2 regions of the Mesorhizobium sp. M0626 genome follow, and region 1 is predicted to be linked to the other one. Evidence: riboswitches for the same ligand, from Rfam matches in the RefSeq annotation. Region 1 holds a riboswitch; the other holds the start of a gene.

What was found. A riboswitch is a leader RNA that binds a small molecule or an ion and turns the genes downstream of it on or off. The one in region 1 is predicted to bind thiamine pyrophosphate.
Region 2: it holds a riboswitch for thiamine pyrophosphate, as region 1 does, so the genes downstream of both, NKI37_RS26025 (YkoF family thiamine/hydroxymethylpyrimidine-binding protein) here and thiB (thiamine ABC transporter substrate binding subunit) in region 1, are expected to answer to the same signal.

What each region holds. Positions count from the first base shown of each region.
Region 1 is NZ_JAMYQD010000015.1:29,601-33,806, reverse strand. Features, by position in the region: gene NKI37_RS19860 (ABC-F family ATP-binding cassette domain-containing protein) at 1-1,653, opposite strand, end outside; gene NKI37_RS19855 (thiamine diphosphokinase) at 1,655-2,314, opposite strand; TPP riboswitch at 2,477-2,591, shown strand; gene thiB (thiamine ABC transporter substrate binding subunit) at 2,635-3,642, shown strand; gene thiP (thiamine/thiamine pyrophosphate ABC transporter permease) at 3,863-4,206, shown strand, end outside.
Region 2 is NZ_JAMYQD010000022.1:26,266-30,471, forward strand. Features, by position in the region: gene NKI37_RS26010 (DUF2934 domain-containing protein) at 1-232, shown strand, start outside; gene NKI37_RS26015 (hypothetical protein) at 390-641, opposite strand; partial or broken gene NKI37_RS26020 (GSU2403 family nucleotidyltransferase fold protein) at 907-1,296, opposite strand; TPP riboswitch at 1,507-1,619, shown strand; partial or broken gene NKI37_RS26025 (YkoF family thiamine/hydroxymethylpyrimidine-binding protein) at 1,610-2,217, shown strand; gene NKI37_RS26030 (ABC transporter permease) at 2,473-3,309, shown strand; gene NKI37_RS26035 (ABC transporter ATP-binding protein) at 3,306-4,088, shown strand; gene NKI37_RS26040 (ABC transporter substrate-binding protein) at 4,085-4,206, shown strand, end outside.

The DNA of each region.
Region 1 (4,206 bases):
GGCCATTATCGCCTCGATCTTCTTGGGCAAGGATTCCAGAGCGAATTTCTGCTTGAACGACAGTTTCTTCGACGGCCCTTTTGGCGCTGCCGGCTCGCTCTTGCCCGCCGCCGGCGCATCGCTGGTTTCGGCCTTGGCGCGCGCCTTGCGGTCGTCGAGCCGGGTGCCGCCGCGCTGCGCCAGCATGTCGGAATAGCCACCGGCATATTCGATCCAGCGGCCGCCTCCGTCCGGGGCGATGATGCTGGTGACGGTGCGGTCGAGGAAGTCGCGGTCGTGGCTGACCAGGATGACCGTGCCGGCAAAGCCGGCGACAAGTTCCTGCAACAGTTCCAGCGTCTCCATGTCGAGATCGTTGGTCGGCTCGTCGAGCACTAGAAGGTTGGCCGGCCGCGCCAGAACACGCGCCAGGAGCAGCCGCGCCCGTTCGCCGCCGGACAGCTCGCGCACCGGGGTGCGCGCCTGTTCCGGCTTGAACAGGAAATCCTTCATGTAGGACACGACATGGCGCTGCTCGCCATTGATGACGAGGTTTTCGCCGCGCCCGTCCGTGAGATACTGCGCCAGGGTCTCGGCCGGATCGACCGCCTCGCGCTTCTGGTCGAGCGTGGCGATTTCCAGATTGGTGCCGAGCCGCACCGAGCCGGCGTCGGGCTTCATCTCGCCGGTGAGCATCTTCAACAGCGTCGTCTTGCCGGCGCCGTTCGGCCCGACAAGGCCGACGCGATCGCCGCGCTGGATGCGGGTCGAGAAGCCTTTGACCACGGTGAGGTCGCCAAAGCTCTTTTCGATGTTCTTGGTCTCGATCACCAGCTTGCCGGACTCGGCGGCGTCGCTGGCCACCATGGTCGCCGAGCCTTCGGCGCCGCGATGGCCGCGAAAACGCTGGCGCTTGGTCTGCAGTTCGCCCAGGCGGCGCATGTTGCGTTTGCGGCGAGCCGTCACGCCATAGCGCAGCCAATGCTCCTCGCGCACGATCTGGCGGCCGAGCTTGTGCTGTTCGCGCTCTTCCTCTTCCAGCACAAGGTCGCGCCATTCCTCGAAATGGCCAAAGCCCTTGTCGAGGCGGCGGGTCTGGCCACGGTCGAGCCAGACGGTGGCGCGCGAGACGCGTTCGAGGAAGCGACGGTCGTGCGAGATGACGATCAGCGCCGAAGACGTCCGGACAAGCTCTTCTTCCAGCCATTCGATGACCGACAAATCGAGATGGTTCGTCGGCTCATCAAGCAGCATAATATCGGGTTCGGGCGCCATGACGCGGGCAAGTGCTGCGCGGCGCGCCTCGCCGCCGGAGAGATCGTTGGGGTTCTCCGTGCCGGCGAGGCCGAGATGCTCCATCAGATATGTGGCGCGGTAGGGATCGTCGGCAGGCCCAAGCCCGGCCTCGACATAGGCACGCACATTGGCAAAGCCGTCCATGTCGGGCATTTGCGGGAGATAGCGCACCGTTGCCGAAGGCTGGCGGAAGACCTCGCCGTCTTGCGGCTCGATCAGACCAGCAGCAATCTTCAGGAGCGTCGACTTGCCGGAGCCGTTGCGGCCGACGAGCGCAATCTTGTCACCGGCGGACGCCGTCAGTTCGGCGCCATCGAGCAGCGGCGTGCCGCCAAAGGTCAGTCTTATGCCGTCGAGGTTGAGAAGGGGCGGGGCCATGTCAGCTTTCAGGCAAGGGGTAGGGGTGGGCGAGCAGCAGCGCGCGGCCAAGGCCGAGCGCGATTTCGAGGCCGCCCCCGGTCGTGTTGGACTTGACCTCGTTCGAGATGGTCAGCGACGAGCCGAACACGACCTCGACATGGTCGAGCGGCCACTTCGCGCCGGACACGGTGAGGCCCGAAAGATCGGAAAAGCCGAGCACCGAAAACAGCGTTCCGTCGGCATAGTCGAAGCCGGCCTTGCCGGGCAGCAAAGGGGCGCCTTCCTGCGCTCCGCTGGTCAACAGCACTTTTGTGCCGGCCTCGGCCAGCCGCAGGCTGAGCGCCAGATGGAGGAAGGCGTGGTCGGCGCGCTTGCCGCCGAAAGCGCCGGCCAGCACCAGGCTGGTGGCGCCGCGTCCCAATGCCGCCGCGATCGCCAGTTCGCCATCGGTCTTGTCCTTTTCGGGAGGAAACACCTCCCGCGGCACGGCGGCGAGATCGGCAGGCAGGTCCGCCGGCACGGAATCGAAATCGCCGACCCACAGCTCCGGCATCACGCCGAGCAGGCGGGCATGACCGATGCCGGCGTCGGCGGCGATGACGCGCGTGCCCGCGACCTGGCGGTCGAGCCGCGGCGTGCGGACGAGATCGCCGCCAAGCAGGATGGTGAATGTGCTCATATCCGCTGGCCCTTACCAGCCCCGCCGACGAAACGGAAGGCTAAGCGGCACCGTCACTCTTTGTTGGAGCATGATCTTTTTCCGGAAACGGATTCCACTTTCCGGGATCATGCTCGGGCAAACTTCCACTTGCGTGGCACCTTGGCCGGGCCTATGTGTCGAAACGCTCTAACGGGGTGCCGGACGCGATCTTCGCGGACCGGCTGAGAGGCAGTCTCGCCAACCCGCTGAACCTGATCCGGTTTGTACCGGCGGAGGGATTAGACGCTTCGGACAGCCCGACGCCTCAATTCCTTTCAACACGAATGAAGGAGGCGCCGATGCGCATGTTTTTGTCCCGTCTTGTCCCAGCGCTGGGGTTTGCTGTGTCGCTACTGGCAATCCCTGCGTCCGCGCAGGAAAAACTCACGATCTATACCTATGAGAGTTTCACTGCCGACTGGGGTCCGGGCCCCCAGGTGAAGAAGGAATTCGAGGCCGAGTGCGGCTGCAGCGTCGACTTCGTCTCGGTGGCCGACGGCGTCGCGCTGCTCAACCGCGTCAAGCTCGAAGGTGCCTCGACCAAGGCCGATATCGTGCTTGGTCTCGACACCAACCTCACCGCGGAAGCCAAGGCTTCCGGCCTGTTTGTCCGACATGGCGCGGTGGCTGAAAACAACGTGCCGGGCGGCTGGAGCGACGACACTTTCGTGCCCTATGATTATGGTTATTTCGCCGTCGTCTACGACACCGAAAAGCTGAAGAGCCCGCCGAAGAGCCTGAAGGAACTGGTCGAGGGCGATGCCGCCGACAAGATCGTCATCCAGGATCCGAGGACGTCGACGCCGGGCCTCGGCCTGCTGCTGTGGGTCAAGTCGGTCTATGGCGACAAGGCGCCGGAAGCCTGGGCGAAACTCAGGGGCAAAGTGCTGACGGTGACGCCGGGCTGGAGCGAGGCCTACGGCCTGTTCACCAAGGGCGAGGCGCCGATGGTGCTTTCCTATACGACGTCGCCGGCCTACCACATGGTGGCCGAGAACACCGGGCGCTACCAGGCGGCCTCGTTCGAGGAGGGCGAGTATCTGCAGGTCGAGGTCGCGGGCATCACCACCACGGGCGCGAAGAACCCGCTGGCGGCGAAGTTCCTGGCCTTCATGACCGGGCCGAAATTCCAGGATGTCATTCCGGAGACCAACTGGATGTTCCCGGCCGGGAAAACCGACAAGCCGCTCAATCCGGCTTTTGATAGGCTGGTCAAGCCGGCGAAGACCTTGCTGTTCAGCCCGGAAGAGGTCGCGGCAAATCGCAAGGCCTGGGTGGATGAATGGCTGGCGGTGATGAGCAAGTAGATTTGGCTGTATAGTCAAAAGATGAGTGCTCTACGGCGCCCCCCTCTGTCCTGCCGGACATCTCCCCCACGAGGGGGGAGATTGGCTATCGTCGGCGATTTCGCCAGTCGCCAAGGTTGCAGGAATAAGCGGGGCGCGGAAATAGCTGATCTCCCCCCTTGTGGGGGAGATGTCCGGCAGGACAGAGGGGGGCGCGAAGGAACGCGACGCCCGGTAAAGAGTGCAACGCTCTGACCCCCGCATCACGGCCGGCATTGTCGCGCTTGCGGCAATCGCGCTGCTGATCGGTGGCGCCTTCGCCGGCCTTATCCGCGAAGGCGCGCACGACCTTTCCGGCGCCGCGTCCGCCTTTGACCTCTATCTCCTGCGCGTTGTCCGCTTCACGCTCTGGCAGGCTGCGCTCTCGACTCTGCTTTCCGCCGTACCGGCGCTCTTCGTCGCCCGGTCGCTGTCGCGGCATCCGCGCTTCTTCGGACGCGGCTTCATCCTGCAGCTGTTCACTGTGCCCCTTGCCTTGCCGGCAATTGTCGGAGCGCTGGGCATACTGGCGCTCTATGGCCGCGC
Region 2 (4,206 bases), on a different contig from region 1:
CGACAAACAGGACCGCATTCGCCAGCGCGCGCACGAGATCTGGGAAAAGGCCGGCCGGCCTGAAGGCGCGCATCAGGAACACTGGGAGCAGGCCACGGCTGAAGTCGATGGCGCGGTCGCCAAGCCCAAAAAGGCGGCGAAGAAAGCTGACGCCAAGCCCGCCAAGGCAGCCGCCAAGCCAAAGGCAGCGAAGCCTGCCGCCGCAAAGTCCGGCAAAGCCAAATCGAAATAAGGCCAAGTCGAAATAAGGCCAGTCGAAATAAAGCAAGGCCGGAATTCGCTGGCCGGGCCATCCTTGGCGCCCGCCGTTCAGCGCACCCGAGCTCTCAACCTGGCGAATTGCGCCTGCGATGGGCAGCGCAATTCCTTGTGTTTGGCGACAGGCGCCCTCATGCCTCCCAGGCATAACTCGACAGCGCAAAGCGAATACCGGCAGCTGTCATGGCCAGTTCGCATTCGGTGATCTGGCGTAGGTGGCGCAGATAGCGCGTCACGGTCTGTGGCAGCCAGCCGGCGCAGGCCTCGACATAGGCGCGGCTGTGAACAAGGGTGCCGGTCGACAGCCTCTCGTCCTTCTCGGCAACGACTTTCAGATATTGGCGGATGAAGCGGATGTCGTCGGCGATGTCCTGGCTGGCCATTCGCCAAGCCCCGGCGAGGCGTTGGCACTGATCGAATGACAAGGGCAACAAAGGAGGCGGCAATAAAGGCGGCGGCAACAAAGGCGGCGGCAACGACGGGGGTGACAGCAAAGGCCGAGAGAGATCGGCGAAGGCAACATGGTTCGCTGTGCTCAAGGACATTCCTCTCTGCGAAAAGAGATATCGTACTTTATGTACGAATAAGCGTCAAGCCAATTTCGTACGGTTGGGACGATGGAAATGAATATAGCAGCGGTCGCTTCAGCTAATCCCGCATCGTGAATCCTTCAGGAGTCGCACCAATTTCGCGGAGGGATTTCCCCAGGATGGTGTGACTGTTTTCCCTCGTGGCGGCGTCGAACAGGTTCAAGCCGCCCCGGATCGTCTCGCGCCAGTTTTCGCCCTTGTCCCACGCTTCCATGAAGGCGAAGGCAAGGTCGTCCTGGCGACGCGTGGCTTCGAGCGCTTGGGTCAGCAGGCGCGCTTGATGGAGATCCTTCTCCCGCTTGGCGCCAGCGCTCGGCCCGCGTCGCGAGGCGACGATCAGCTTGTGGATGGCGTAGCGCTGGGGCGAGGGGACCAGCACAGGCAAGCCCGAGCGATGCAGGAGCACAGTCCGGATGGGGTCGCGGATAAGGAAATCCAGAAACCGTAAGGGCTGCGCGGAGTCTCTGCCGTTTTCTTATAATTACGTTTATCAGCTTGAATTTCAACGCAGTTATAAGAAGTTCGTGGAAACGTTATAACGCAACGAACTGACGAGTCGTCTGTTAACGCCCGGGCGCCCGGCACGTCTGGCCCAAAACACTTTCCCGCAGTGCCTCAACAAACGGCTTCCCCAATGCCGCGAACGGTGCTTTAACCCGCCCATCCACAGGGGTGCTCCGTATCGTCGGGGCTGAGATGAGGGCGGCAAGCCTTCGGACCCTAAAGCTGATCTGGATAATACCAGCGGAGCGAGGCGGGCGATGTTTTCAGGCGCACAGATTTCCCTTTATCCCATGACCGACGATTTCGTCGGCGTCATCCTCGGACGCTCGGCGCGCTCGATCCCTGGCGCGACCGGCTGCGGATCGAAACCGATGACATCTCGACCCTTATGGTCGGGCCGCCCGAGGTGCTGTTTCCCGCCATGCGCGACCTGTTCGTCGCGGCGGCCAAAAGCGGCAAGCACTGCGTGCTTTCGGCGGCGGTCTCGCGCGGCTGTCCGGGCGAGCCCGACGATCCGATCTGCCGCTCCGACGAGACCGGCGGCCCCGCCATTCCGCTGGACGAGCGCAAGATCGCCGCGATCCGCGCTGTCCAGGCCACGCCGTCGACCGGCCAGCCGGTGGCGGCGCAGTTCTCGCTCTACGTTATGGGCACGGGCGACCATATGGACGAGATCTACGGCTGCATCGATTTCCTGAAACAGTCCGGCGTCTTTGAGCGCTCAAAGAACTTCTGCACCAAATTGCGTGGCGATGCCGGTGCGGTGTTTGCCACGCTCAACGAGGCCTTCTGCCGCTTCGGCCCCGGCGCCGGCCACGTCACCCTCGACATCACGATCTCGGCGAACAGCCCGAGCGCCGTCTGAGCCGCGGCTCAAGCGTCGTTCCTTGAGGATATTGCCGTGGCTGGTTTATCTGACCCATTGCGTGGAGGAGATGCCTCTGACCCCTCAGCACAAAGAGGAGGGGAGCCATTGGCGATTGGCGAAGACCGCGATGCCCACGAATCTCCCCCCTCGAGCAGGAGATGGCCGGCAGGCCAGAGGGGGTCCCAGCGCGTGGAGCGCCGACGTCCTTTTCGCATCGGCAAGGCGTGGGCGCTCTATGCGAGACGACCCCCTCTGTCGCCTTCGGCGACATCTCCCCCTCGAGGGGGGAGATTAGCCGCAGCCATCGCCAAGACCATCCCCGCCGCCTGCGCCTCCGCCCTGCTCCTCGCGGCCTGGGAGCTCTACGCCCGCTACGGCGGTGTCGCCCCCACCGTGCTGCCGGCGCCGTCGCGCGTGCTGCAGCAGGCCTGGGAGCATCGCGCCGCCCTGGCCGACAACACGCTGCCTACCATCCGCGCCACATCAGCCGGCTTCGCCTGCTCGTTGGTCGCTGCCTTCGTGCTTTCGGCGCTGGTCGATTTCTTGGCCCCGCTGCGCCGCGCGCTGTTTCCGCTGCTGATCGTCAGCCAGACCTTGCCGCTGGTCGCGATCGCGCCGCTCATCGTGCTGTGGTTCGGCTTTGGGCTGATGCCAAAAATCCTGCTTGTGGCGCTCGTCACCTTCTTCCCGATGATGGTCGCGCTGGTCGAAGGTTTTGCTGCGACCAGCAAGGAGATTTCGCAGATGCTCGCCGCCATGGGGGCAGGGCGCTGGCGTATCTTCTGGCAGGCGCGCCTGCCTTCGGCGCTGCCCTATTTCTTCGCCGGGCTGCGCATCTCCATCACCTACGCCGTCGTCGGCGCGATCTTCGCCGAATATGCGGGGGCGGCGAAGGGGCTGGGCATCTACATGCTCAATGCCAAGAACAACTTTCGGCCCGATCTGGTGCTCGCCGCGGTCGCCGTCAGCGCCGCGCTCACGCTTGTCTTGTTCGCCATTGCGGTGCTCGTCCAGCGCTTCGCCATGCCTTGGGAGAATGCAGGGAGCGAAAGCCGCGACGTCAGATCTTCGGGAGACAGCAGCCAATGACACGGCTTGAACTCCGCGACATCAGCAAAAGCTTCGGCGCGCTTGAGGTGCTCGACGGCATTTCGCTGCACGTCGCGGCCGGCGAGTTCGTCTCCATCCTCGGCCCTTCCGGCGCGGGCAAGTCGACGCTGTTCCAGTTGCTGACCGGCGCTCTGAAGGGCGAGGGCGACATGCGCTTCGACGGCGCGCCATTGCAGGGCAGCCCCTTCGCCTTCATGCCGCAGCGCGACGCGCTGATGCCGTGGCGACGCGTCATCGACAATGTGACGCTGGGGCTGGAAGTTCAGGGTCTTGGCCGCAAGGCGGCACGCGAGCAGGTCGCGCCGCTGTTTGCCGAGTTCGGCCTTGCCGGCTTTGAGCGCGCCTGGCCGGCGAAACTTTCCGGCGGCATGCGCCAGCGCGAGGCGCTTTTGCGCACCGTGGTGCAGCAGCGCGACATGCTGCTGCTCGACGAGCCCTTTGGCGCGCTGGATGCACTGACCCGCGCGGGTATGCAGCGCTGGCTGGAAGGCATGTGGCAGCGCCACCGCTGGACCGCGCTGCTGATCACCCATGACGTGCGCGAAGCCGTCTACCTCTCCGATCGAATCTATCTGATGTCGGCGCGGCCGGCCCGCATCATCGGCGAGATTGCCGTGCCGCTGCCGCGCCCGCGCACCACCGGCAGCGATGCCGCGCGCCAGGCCGCCGCGCTCGAAGCCGACATCCTCGACACGCTGCTCAATCCCGGGACTGACCGGCCCTCGTTCCCGCAGACCGCTCAAAGGAGTTTTTCATGACCGAATTCACACGCCGGCAGGCTTTGCTGCTGACGCTGGCTGCCGGACTGCCGCTTGCCTCGCGCGCTCATGCGGCTGCGCAAAAAATCACCGTCGCGCTCGACTGGACGGTCAACAC